One region of the Ochrobactrum sp. EDr1-4 genome, then DNA from elsewhere that is predicted to be linked to it. Evidence: predicted binding sites of a transcription regulator. Region 1 holds the regulator's gene; the other holds the start of a gene.
The links. The regulator LexA, encoded in region 1, represses DNA repair genes until DNA is damaged. The targets are predictions, from matches to a motif close to TGTTCNNNNTGTGTTCNG.

Region 1 (6,475 bases):
GGCCCGCTTAACCACACAGGCACCGCGGGCGCTGTTTCCAATGACGGACAGCTTCTCTTCAAAGTGATTGAAGTGACCGAGCCGACCGCTGCTGGCCCAGAAGCCATTCCGGAAGACCAGCAGACCTATCTTGCAAGCACGCTGACCGACGATGTTCTCGAACAGCTGGTTGGTGAGTTGCAGAAGCAGTATCCGGTCAAGATCAACCAGACTGCCATCAACAACGCACTGGCATTCTGATAAGCGGCGGACATAAGAGAATGGCTGACTTAAAACCCTATATCGCCAAGGCTGCCACCGGCACACCACTGTCGTTCGAGGATTCTAAAGCAGCCTTCAACATTATGATGTCCGGTCAGGCCACTCCTTCGCAGATCGGTGGCTTCCTGATGGCCTTGCGTGTTCGTGGTGAAACAGTGCCGGAGATTGCCGGCGCTGTTGCTTCCATGCGTTCCCGCATGCTGCCTGTTTCAGGATCAGAAGATGCGGTCGATATTGTTGGCACCGGTGGCGATCAGTCCGGCTCCTACAATGTTTCGACCTGCTCTGCCATCGTCGTTGCGGGCGCAGGCGTGCCAGTTGCAAAACACGGCAATCGCGCACTTTCATCAAAATCAGGTGCTGCCGACGCTTTGGCAGCGCTGGGCGTCAACATCGAGGCCGATGCAAATACTATTGGGCGCAGCATTAATGAAGCTGGTCTCGGGTTCATGTTCGCGCCGATGCATCATTCTGCAATGCGGCATGTGGGGCCCTCGCGTGTCGAACTTGGCACCCGCACAATTTTTAATCTTCTCGGCCCGCTTTCAAATCCGGCTAGCGTAAAGCGCCAACTCGTTGGCGTATTCTCTGCCGAATGGGTAGAGCCACTGGCGGAAGTCCTCCAAGCTCTGGGTTCAGAAACCGCTTGGGTCGTCTATGGCGATGGCCTTGACGAAATGACCACCGCTGGCACCACAAAAATTGCAGCGCTTGAAAACGGTACGATCCGCACATTTGAGCTTCAGCCGGAAGATGTCGGGCTTCGTCGCGTCGATATGTCTGAACTCAAAGGTGGCGATGCGGAAGTTAACGCCAAGGCACTGCTTGCAGTGCTTGAAGGCGCACAGAATGCCTATCGTGACATTGTACTGCTGAATTCCGGTGCAGCTCTGGTGATTTCCGGTAAAGCAAAAGACATTAAAGACGGCATCGCACTCGCCGCGCAATCAATCGATAGCGGTGCGGCGCTGGCCGTTCTGCAAAAAGTTATCGCTGTATCAAACGACAAGCCGCTCTGACGGAGAGGATCACATTATGTCCACCGACATTCTGCGGAAAATTGAAGCCTATAAGCGCGAAGAAATCGCTGCTGCAAAGGCGTGCCTTCCACTTGATGAAGTAAAGGCACGGGCCAAGGATCAACCAGCAACGCGTGGTTTTCTCAAAGCACTCGAAGCAAAGCGCGCTGCCAACAAGTTTGCTCTTATTGCCGAGATCAAGAAGGCAAGCCCGTCAAAAGGTCTTATCCGTCCGGATTTTGATCCACCCGCATTGGCAAAAGCCTATGAAGATGGTGGTGCGGCCTGTCTTTCAGTTCTGACAGATACACCTTCGTTTCAAGGCGCACCGGAGTTTCTTACCGCCGCACGCAACGCTTGCTCACTGCCTGCGCTGCGCAAGGATTTCCTGTTCGACACTTATCAGGTCTATGAAGCGCGCAGTTGGGGTGCGGATTGCATTCTGATCATTCTGGCAAGCGTGGATGACAATGTCGCCAAAGCGCTTGAAGAAACCGCCTTTGAGCTTGGCATGGATGCGCTGATTGAAGTGCATGACGAAGAAGAAACCGAACGCGCGTTGAAACTTTCATCGCGTCTTGTTGGTGTCAATAACCGCAATCTGCGTACCTTCGAACTCGACCTCGCCGTTTCAGAGCGTCTTGCAAAAATGGTACCTTCGGACCGTCTCCTCGTCGGCGAAAGTGGCATCTTCAGCCATGATGACTGTCTGCGCCTCGAAAAGTCGAATATTGGCACATTCCTGATTGGCGAAAGCTTGATGCGCAAAGATGATGTGGCCAGCGCCACCCGCGAACTTCTGACTGGCAAGGCATAAATAATGACGGCAAAGCTCACCCATATCGACCAGACTGGTGCCGCCCATATGGTCGATGTTGGCGACAAGGCAGAGACAGACCGCGTGGCGACTGCCGAAGGTGCTGTCAGAATGAAGCCAGAAACGCTGGCGCTCATTCTGGACGGCAATGCAGCCAAAGGCGATGTCATTGGCACAGCACGGTTTGCTGGCATTATGGCGGCGAAAAAGACCGCTGATCTTATTCCGCTCTGTCATCCGCTGATGCTCACCAAAGTGTCCGTCGAGATCGAACCCGACCAAACCCTGCCCGGCTTGCGCGTGTCTGCGACCGCAAAACTAAAAGGTCGTACCGGCGTTGAAATGGAAGCACTGACTGCCGTTTCGGTCACCTGCCTGACAATCTATGACATGGCCAAAGCTGTGGATCGCCATATGGAAATTACCGATATTCGCGTTTCGGCAAAAAGCGGCGGCAAGTCGGGCGACTGGAAAGCCTGATTATCCAGACAAGAGGAAACCCCATGTCGCTGTTACCGGTCGATGAAGCCCTTGCACGCATTCTGAGTAGTGCTCAACCGCATGGAACAGAGACAATCTCGCTTTTTGAGGCGGGCGGACGGGTCGTTGCAGAAAACGTTCAGGCTAAACTACAACAGCCTCCCTTTGATTGCTCGGCGATGGATGGCTATGCGATAATCGCGCCCGAACGCATCAACTATCCCCTTGAGTTCATTGTCATCGGCGAATCAGCTGCCGGCAAACGCTTTGAAGGCGCGCTCAAACGAGGCGAAGCCGTACGCATTTTTACCGGCGCACCCATGCCCACTGGTGCTGATAGTATTGTTATTCAGGAAGATACTGAACGATCAGGTGAAAAGCTCAAGATTCGTGAGGGATTAGACGTAGGCCGCCATATCCGTCGCGCTGGCCTCGATTTTGCGCCCGGCGACGTGGTGCTACCAATCGGTCGTTCTCTTGATGCGCCAGCGCTTTCGCTTGCAGCAGCGAGCGGCAATGCAAAAATTTCAGTGTTTCGTCAGCCGCGTATCGCAATACTCGCTACCGGCGATGAACTTGTTCGGCCCGGAATAATCCCCGGCCCTGACCAGATCGTCGCCTCTAACAGTGTCGGCATTGCGGAAATCGTTCGTCGTGCAGGTGGTGAGCCGAAAGATATGGGCATCATCATTGATGATCCGGCCAAAATAGAAACAGCAATCAGCGAAGCTTTTGCAGATGGCATCGACATTCTGGTGACGATTGGTGGCGCATCCGTTGGAGATCGCGATTACGTTCACGGCGCTTTAAAGAATTGTGGTGTTGATCTCGATTTCTGGAAAATCGCAATGCGCCCCGGTAAACCGCTGATGTATGGGCGCAAAACAGTTTCTGACAAAACAGTGCATGTTATCGGGCTTCCGGGAAATCCGGTTTCCAGCCTTGTATGCAGCCTTGTTTATCTGCGCCCACTTGTCGCCAAACTTTCCGGCACGCAGCTGAACGCAGATATACGCCCAGCCAAGCTCGGTGAGGCGATGAAAGCCAATGATCACCGGCGCGACTATGTACGCTCGACCGTTAGTCAGGCATCTGACGGCACACTGATTGCAACACCTTTCCCCGTTCAGGATTCGTCGATGCTTTCGGCACTGGCTCGCTCTCAAGCATTGCTAATCCGGGATGAGCATGCCCCGGCAGCAGACGCTGGCGATGCCTGCACAATCTTGATGCTGTAAAGAACTCAGCCCCTTCTCTCGACCATTAATCATTTTAAAACCATTGCGGAACAAGACTGGAACATATAGGGTTCGTTCTGGTTTTGTTTTTATTTGATTCTGGTCCGGAGGGTATAGCGCATGTTGACCCGTAAACAGCACGAGCTTCTGCTGTTCATTCATGAACGTCTTAAAGAGACGGGCATCCCTCCGTCGTTTGACGAGATGAAAGAGGCTCTCGATTTGGCTTCAAAATCGGGCATTCATCGCCTTATTACGGCGTTGGAAGAGCGTGGTTTTATCAGACGGCTTCCCAACCGCGCTCGTGCGCTGGAAGTTCTTCGCCTGCCAGATTCAATTGCTCCGGGCTTGAACGCGCAAAAGAAGTTCGCCCCAAGTGTCATCGAAGGAAGCCTCGGCAAAGCTCCACCACCGCCGGTACGTCCTGCCCCTGTTACGGCAAATGATGACGCTCCCGCGACTGTTTCCATACCGATGATGGGGCGAATTGCAGCAGGTGTGCCAATCTCAGCAATTCAAAATCAAACACATTCTATCAGCCTGCCACTCGAAATGCTGGGCGCTGGCGAGCATTATGCGCTGGAAGTCAAAGGCGACTCGATGATTGAGGCCGGAATTTTTGATGGCGACACCGTCATCATTAAGCGCGGCGAGACAGCCAATCCGGGAGAAATCGTTGTCGCACTCGTCGATGATGAGGAAGCAACATTGAAGCGCTTCCGTCGCAAAGGTGCGTCTATTGCTCTGGAAGCAGCTAACCCCGCTTATGAAACACGCATTTTCGGTCCAGATCGTGTGCGGGTGCAGGGTAAGCTAATCGGTCTCATCCGGCGCTATTAAATGACTGCATTTTGAGGAAACGTGCAGCTCACTGTGATTCCTCTTAAGCAGTGCGATGAATTAAAGCGGCTCTGAGAATTCTGTAAGGTTTTGTGTCGCGTCGTAAGCTTTGCTTTTCTCAATGCCTGCTCTCTTTTGATATTCGCGATCAGGAAGCCCCCTCGCCGCTCGCGAATAGAGACGATGCAAATGCCACGGGCGCGTTGGCGCATCGACCGAAAAGGTCAATTGATCAGTGTAGCCGGCTAAATTAGTCGTCTTGGTTCGGGCGAAGCGGTAAATTTTATTCTCTTGCGTAATACCGTTTTCGTCATAGTTGATCGCAGAAGCGCTTACACGTAGCAGCTTATACCCCAGCCTGAGCTCCAAGGTGCCTTTTAAGGCTAGTTCCTGTCGGTCAACCATCAAAACATTGGAACGCTCACAGCTCAGTTCCTTTCCGGCTATAGCAAGAATGACGACATCACCAATGTTGCAGGCAACCTCTTTCATTCCTTCATCTGCGGTATAAGACAGCATTCTACCGTCCCGCAGCGGGATCGTGCACAAGCCTTCTTCGCAAACAAAGGCTTCCTCAGCTGATATTGGGCTCTGTTTTTTTACCACCTGCGGCGGAATAAACTCTTTAATCAGATAGGCCGTCTGCCAGTTTTGCGCAGTAAATTTTGGAGGCCTGCTACGGTTGACCGCAAAATTTCCATCGGGCAGCCGAACAGCCACAAATTTCGCATCTTCACTCACAAGAACATCTGGCAGCGGTGTTCTTATAAATATGGCAAGTCCGATCACTACGAACGGTAACGCCAACCATCGCATCCTTGTTGTAAACACAACCGCTATAACAAGCGCCAGTGTCCAGAGAATAAGCGTGCTTGCTGGCATAACACCCGGATTACCATCTGGCGAAAAGCTGGCGACAAAACTTGCAATATGTCTCACCAGTAAAACGCCAAAGCCCATAATCTGCAATGGTAGCCAATCGAGATGCAGCGGCATCAATAACAGGCTCAACACTGCGAATGGCATAACCAATATAGAGATAACGGGTAGCGCCAATACGTTGCCAACGAGTCCAAACGGAGCCGTATTATTGAAATGATAGGCTGCAAAAATTCCGCTGGCCACACCGGCAACAATAGACGTCGCTCCCGTCGCGACAGCTGGTATAAGCATTTTTGAAACGATCCCGCGCGGCTTGGCGCGACGATCTTCAATCGCTGTTTGTTTACGAGATTTCCTATCGCTCCACCAAGCAAATGCTGCAATCAGGCCTGCGGTGGCTGAAAACGACATTTGAAAGCTTGGCCCCAGAATTTCATGCGGGGAGATTGCAATCATTGCCACTGAGGCAATCGCCAAATTGCGCATACTGATCGCCGCACGGTCCGCCAACAACGCGCAGAGCATCACAACAATCATCACATAGCTTCGTTGTGCAGCGACGTCAGCACCTGACATTGCCAGATAGAACGTGCAGCTTAGAAGCGAGAGAAATGCAGCGATTTTTTTGACCGGATATCTGGCACTAAACGCTGGCGCGAGTGCGAATATTGATCGCAATGACATCATCACGACACCCGCAGCCAACACCATATGTAAACCGGAAATGGACAAGATATGCGCGAGACCCGCTTTGCGCAGATCCTCATTTGTTTCTTCACTTATCCCCGCTCGTTCTCCGGCGATCAGCGCGGCAGCAACACTCCCATCCTCGCCTGAAAGCACTTCCGCAATACGTTCAGAAACATGCACCCGTAATTGGGCGATAGCGCCCGAAATTTTAGCAAATATCTCACTTGGCGCTGGCACATCAGCGACTT
Region 2 (6,475 bases), on a different contig from region 1:
GACTAGCGCAAAGATCATTGCTCAGTTATCGGCAATTCAATTCGCTTAGTTTGGTTGTCTGAATAGGTAATTAGAATAAAGGAAGTCGACTTGAATTCATGGGAACTGAGCATCTCATGTGATTGTCTAAGGGCTATATCGATATTTGAAGCAGTGAAATAGGATTTAAAATATCCACCGCCTATCTCATGCCCTTCAAGACTTGCAGCATCCCCCATCGCTTGTTCCAGTTCATCTTCGAATGAGTATAGTTCGAATGTTTCTCCTGATGCGCCAAAATTATCATCAGCAAGTTTGATGTGTATCGCGATCCGTCCGGCAATAGTTGAAGTTAGAGCGGGCTCTGGTGAGATGACTAGGCCCAGAACAGAAGCAAAGATTTTTGATATATATCTCACGATTTTAGCCCTTAGATGAGTATAGACACGGGCTACATATCGTATCTTAATTCGTTTACCAAATCAGAACGGCGGCGCTGAAAGCAGAAGCGCAAGGTCAGATGCGATAACGGTGCACCGTGAGCAAGCAGCCTGAGTATAGAAGGTGTTGGTGCAACGCACACCACGATTTACTCCCACTGTCTGGGTAGCGCCAGACCCGTTCTGGTCACCACCAACCGAATACCTTCCCGGCGTCAAGGATGAGGCGCAAGAGGTTGAGAATATCGGAAAAGCTAGGGCGCTGCATGGGATCGATCCTTTCAAAATGAGGTCGATCACTCGAATAATGCCCGAAAGGTTTCCGCACAAAGCACAGGTATTGATGGTGGTGCTTAAATCATGGGAATTTCCCGTAATTGGCCGAAATATTTAACTAAATCAACCGCTTGTCTGGTTAGGTAGGTGGTGTTCCATAAACCGGATAATCCGGACTTTTCAGCCACGCCTAGTGCGGCTTTTTTATTGTCCAAACATAGGAGAACGATATGCTCTTTGGCTTCAGTGTCATGGCAGCAGCTTTGCTGTCGTCTGTTCTTGTTTTTTGCGGGTGCAGTACCGCTTCATATCGTAGATATCCGCGTCAATGATTGTTTCATTTGTCATCGCGTTGGTTGCTGCGTTCCGATCGCTCTCTGAGAAAATCAATCAGGGAGTAATCAGCTACATGAATGGATCAACCGAACACGAGATGAGTATGTTCGACGTGTTGATTTAGACGATCATGTGAAACAGTTGCGGGATAGCGTGCGTGAATTGAGGGACGAGACCAGAGAAGCGTCAAGGGGTACAAACACCCGTCTCGATCAGGCTCTTGCTGTACTGGTACAGGATAAGAAACAGCCCCGCTGCACTGAATAGGAGCGGGGCTGTTTTTTACTTTGGCAAGTTGGCTGCTGCTTGTTTAATGGTGCTAGCCATCATTTCGCAAAGCTTAGCTTCATCGATGCCCTGAGCTTTTGCTGACGTTTGAATGTCCTGCTCCATGCCCATAGCGGAAACTTTCCCTTCTTTACCGAGGGCTTCAGCTGCATCGCCCTTAGATACGTCAGCAGGAGTTGGAACTAGCGTCATCAACTTTGCCTGAACTTCGATTGCGCTGCCGTCAATAAATCCCTTTTCTTGGCAGTATGAGAGCACGCCAAGCTGATTGCGCGCGGCATTGTAAGCCATTTCCATCTGTTCAGGCGTTGGCTGTTGAGCAAATGCGGAAGTCAATGTTGTTCCGGTAATTGCTGCTGCAATAATTAGACGGCGCATATATTTCTCCATTTTTTGCAGTTATAGGTATCATTTTCTAATGGGCTAAATATATGGCCGCAACCTATTGATGATATTTGGTGGAACAAGTTTCATTAAAGCTTGATATTCAAACTTTACGCCAATGTTCACGCCATAGTAAACTTTGTGGAGAAATTTATACTCAGAGAATGGAAGCCGTTATTCCTGCTATAAGAAATTGACCTGCCACAATTTAAAACAAGCTTTTGGCACTTCCTTGTTGATCAGCATCTTTGGTGGCTCGACGCGTGATCTGCTCATTTTGTAAACACAGTTGGCTTCCAGCCGCGAGCGAAGCCCATCGACATTGCAAGGCTGGCATACTCGATTTCTTTGACGAGGAAATCACGGTCTTTCAAAAGCGCTTCAATCGCTGCTCGCACGTCGCCCTTGTGATAGGCGAGGACGAGCTCGATTTCATTGTCGTATTCATTTTCTTGCGTAACCGCATTCATTGTACTGCTCCATTAAAAAGCAGATACACACGCCATCCGTATATCTGTGTTAAACATGACCGCCATCGATGTTCTTATTTTGTTCATGCTAATAGAAAGAGTCAATACGCCGCATGCACAGATGAAATTTATTTTGCGTGAAGGGGTGGAAGGTGAACCGATTGCCACACCCGACTTAGGTGTGGCGGAACACGTTGAGAACCGATTGCCACACCTTGATAAGTATCAAAGTGATTTCAATCAGTTATAATGATTTTGGGTAAATGTTGGAGGCCTCACCCGGAATCGAACCGGGGTGCAAGGATTTGCAGTCCTCTGCGTAACCACTCCGCCATGAGGCCTTCCGAAGAGCGCTGTCAAATCAGTCAGTCCACTCTTGATGAGTTCCAATATTGATCCAGACACGCTTCGTCAAGCCGTTACGGACAATTGTGCGACATTTCTCCAAGGCTTTCTAATTAAATGTCTTAATTGCGATTACTCATCTGGGTCTCGATCCGACGGTGTTTGTGTTCTCGCTAGATTGCCTTTGGAAAAGGTGTAGCCAGTTTCCACCGCATTGCGCCCAAACTTGTTGCGTAAGCTATCAATTGCGCCTTCCGCTACCGCACGCTTTGTGGCTGCCGTATCAACCAGATCCGGCGGATCCGCGCGATCATCGGTTGACAATTCTCCTACACCAATACCCAGTAGTCTGAATTTGGTGCCATCCAGTTCTTTTTCTAAAAGCTGAAGGCCTGTGCGGAAAATGCGATCAGCAAGCTGTGTGGGGTCTGCGAGCTGGCGATTGCGGGTCCGTAGCTTGAAATCCTGCGTCTTGAGTTTAAGGATGACAGTGCGCCCAGCAATGTCAGCATTTTTAAGACGATGCGAAACCTTTTCCGACAATGCACGTAGGACAGGTACGAGATCGCGCTCTTGCGAGAGATCTTTGTTGAAGGTGGTTTCTGCGGAAACGCTTTTCATGTCGTGTTCTGGTTCGACTTTGCGGCTGTCTTGTCCGCGTGACAGTCTGAAAAGGCGCTGGCCCATCGTGCCGTAAGCCTTCATCAGCGAGCCTTCATCCATTGTCTGCAATTGGCCGATTGTACGAATGCCATCGCTTTCCAGCTTCGCATTAAACGACTTTCCAACTCCCCAGATCATACTCACCGGCTTATCACGCAGGAAATCCAGTGCTTCGGCTTCTCCGATGACAGAAAATCCACGTGGTTTTTGTAGATCAGAGGCTATCTTGGCGAGGTATTTGCAATAGGAAAGCCCGACTGAAATTGTAATGCCAATTTCGTCTTCGACACGTTTGGCGAAGCGAGCAAGAACCAAAGCTGCAGGTGCGCGGTGCAAGCGTTCGGTGCCTTCGAGATCAAGGAATGCTTCATCAATAGAGATGGGTTCGACGAGCGGCGTAAGTTCATGCATCAGTTGTCGAACTTCACGGCCTACACGTGCGTATTTTTCCATGTTGGGTTTAACAACCACAGCTTCTGGGCAAGCTTCCAGCGCTTTAAACATAGGCATGGCGGAGCGCACACCATGAATGCGCGCTATATAACAGGCGGTGGAGACGACCCCGCGCGTACCGCCGCCAATAATGACTGGTTTGTCGCGAATATCTGGATTGTCACGCTTTTCAACAGAAGCATAAAAAGCATCACAATCGACATGGGCCAGTGAGAGTTTGTAAAGCTCTGCATGACGTACAAGCCGCGGACTGCCGCACGTATTGCAACGTCGCGTCGTTGCAAGCTTTTGCGGCGATAGGCAATCGCGGCAGAAACCTTGCTCCGAATTATTTGCGGCATGTGAATCGATCATAGCTGGATGCTGCTTTGTGAACATAAAAGGAACATCGATTTATAGCATTAAACCACAGTAATACCATCGTTACTCGGTCACACTGTCAGTTGTGCACTTGACATTGCCAAGGATATCACCAAGTTTAGCAACATGAACAACCGTTTCGCATCCATACTCCATCGGTTCCAACCGATCATGGGATAGCAACCCTCGAGTCCTGCTTAGCGCAGAGGATTCCGGGGGACGGTTTGCCGCTTGGCTGCAAGCGGAATTGTTAAAAGCGCTTTCTTAAAAAAATAATCAGTTATTCCGGACGAGAATCGTCGCGGAGAGCAATCATCACTAGACAGCAGTGAGCGAACGTCATGAGCGTAAAGAACCGTAAGAAGCCAAAGATCGTTGTAAGCGACATCGACAACGAACGCCTGACAATTCTGGCCGGTAACGTCTCCGAAAAACTGGAAGAAGTTGCTGAGGAACTGTTACAGGAATTGGATCGCGCAAAGGTCGTTCCGCAGAAGAAGCTGCCGCTTGATGTTGTTTGCATGGGCTCGACTGTGGAGTTTCGCTCCAATGATGGCCACGAACGGAAGGTAACACTGGTCTATCCGGGTGAAGCAGATATTGCGCAGGGTAAGATTTCGATTCTCACGCCGATTGGTACAGCACTTATTGGCTTGACGCCCGGTCAGTCGATGTCCTGGACTGCACGTGATGGCAAGGCACACGAGCTTAGCGTTCTGAGTGTTTCTCAGGCCGCATCTGCGAGTGCTTAATAAACATCATTGAATATCGGAAGTGATGAAGCCCCGGTTTTCCGGGGCTCTTTGTTGAGTTATTCGTAGAGCGCAGCCGCCAGCTTACGGATCGCTTCGGCTGTGCGTGGGCCAAATCCCAGCATGTAAGGCCCTTCAAGAACAACCAGTGACTGACTGCGTGCAGCGGGAGTCTCTTGTAATGCTTTATGGGAGAAAACATCCTCGCGTGTTGGCCCGCCTGCACCATCTGATAGCATCAGAACTACATCTGGTTCCGCCTTGACCAGCCATTCTTCCGATACTGGCTTATATCCAGAATAAATAGACAAAGGGTTTGTCCCGCCAGCATAGCGAATAAACGCATCTGCCGCTGTGTCGCTTCCGGCACCACTCAGCTTTGCAAGGCCGTGGAAAAATACAACTTTTTTCTGCTTGTCCGCCGAAACCTTTTTGGCATAGGCCGTGGCTGCATCGAAATCATCTATAACCGTCTGTGTCAGAGCTTCACCCTGCTTCTCAACTCCAAGCCGCTTTGCGATCAGCCCGATTTTTTTGATGAGGCCCTCGCGGCTGTTGTCAACGGGCACATAAAACACTTCGACCGCCGATTGATTGAGCACATCGGTTGTTTCAGGTGGCCCAATATCTTCGGAAGCAATGATAAGGTCGGTATTAAGCGCCAGAATGCCTTCCGGCGACAGACTGCGGCGATAGCCTACATTTGTCTTGTTCGCTGTTTCAGCGGGATATTTGCTGCTGCGGTCGACTGCGATAACTTTATCGCCAGCCCCAAGCGCGAATATGATCTCGGTCACGTCAGGGCCGAGTGAGACGATGCGTTTTGCTTCATCGCTTTCGGCAAATGCTGTCGGTGGTGCGATGCAAAGAATTACGAGCACCAGCAAAGATTTTGCGACTCTGCCGAAAGGTAAAACGCGAGTACCTGATATAAAATGCACTTCGGCCTGATCCATTTTATTGTATGATAGATCAGAGAAATCTATTTAATATGAGTAAAATAATCAAGTTAAATCATGTGGCATTAACACGTGTTTTAACCGGCACGAGCCTTCGATTTGCGTGGTGAATATTTTTTCACAAGACGGAAGCTCTGTTTTGCTGACGGGCGTTCGGAATGGTCGACCAAAGCTGATAATGCACGTGCATAGTCAAGGACAAGTCCGGGTGTCCACGCCATGGATTCAGCGCGTTTTCGCATGAGCCCAGCTGCCCATAATTCCGGAAATACAAGGGCTTGTAGCGCTTTGAATACTGGCCATCTGTGTTCGCGATAGACACCTTCAAGAGCGGCATCGAGTGCATCTGCGACTGCGCTTGAACAGTTTCTGTTTGTCAGATTATAGGTGTCAGTTTCGCGATAGTGTTTCCAAAACCGGCGCAGCCGTGCTGCGTCGATATTGTTGATTTCCACTTTTACGGTTGATGGACACCAATCGTTGGATTCAAACTCGTAACTTGGCAAAAAGCGGCCCGGAACATTATTGTCTGGTGTCGCGCGCAATGTGCGCGTGAACTCATCCGGATTGCGGTCAATTTCGGCTGCCGGATAATGACTGATATAGACATCGGGTGACATTTCCAGTGCAGAATGTCCTGTCGAGATCACACCATTATTATCAACTGCCGCTATGTAGCGATTGATTGCACGCTGTCGCAGCGACGTCATTGCCGTACCAGTTGGCGTCCAGACGTGAACTATTAGCTTTTTACGGTTGCGTGCTGTTCG

Region 2: the regulator LexA is predicted to act here: its motif matches at 4,005-4,022, upstream of ACOZHT_RS15825 (DNA polymerase IV).

The regions. Positions count from the first base shown of each region.
Region 1 covers NZ_JBLZOF010000003.1:219,094-225,568, forward strand. The annotation lists gene ACOZHT_RS12060 (peptidyl-prolyl cis-trans isomerase) at 1-240, shown strand, start outside; gene trpD (anthranilate phosphoribosyltransferase) at 261-1,280, shown strand; gene trpC (indole-3-glycerol phosphate synthase TrpC) at 1,297-2,097, shown strand; gene moaC (cyclic pyranopterin monophosphate synthase MoaC) at 2,101-2,577, shown strand; gene glp (gephyrin-like molybdotransferase Glp) at 2,601-3,815, shown strand; gene lexA (transcriptional repressor LexA) at 3,936-4,655, shown strand; gene ACOZHT_RS12090 (ComEC/Rec2 family competence protein) at 4,716-6,475, opposite strand, start outside.
Region 2 covers NZ_JBLZOF010000004.1:201,833-208,307, reverse strand. The annotation lists gene ACOZHT_RS15850 (hypothetical protein) at 15-398, opposite strand; gene ACOZHT_RS15845 (pore-forming ESAT-6 family protein) at 1,314-1,697, opposite strand; gene ACOZHT_RS15840 (hypothetical protein) at 1,976-2,173, opposite strand; gene ACOZHT_RS15835 (hypothetical protein) at 2,229-2,423, shown strand; tRNA gene ACOZHT_RS15830 (tRNA-Cys) at 2,441-2,514, opposite strand; gene ACOZHT_RS15825 (DNA polymerase IV) at 2,651-3,988, opposite strand; gene rnk (nucleoside diphosphate kinase regulator) at 4,336-4,746, shown strand; gene ACOZHT_RS15815 (heme/hemin ABC transporter substrate-binding protein) at 4,806-5,627, opposite strand; gene ACOZHT_RS15810 (protease) at 5,783-6,475, opposite strand, start outside.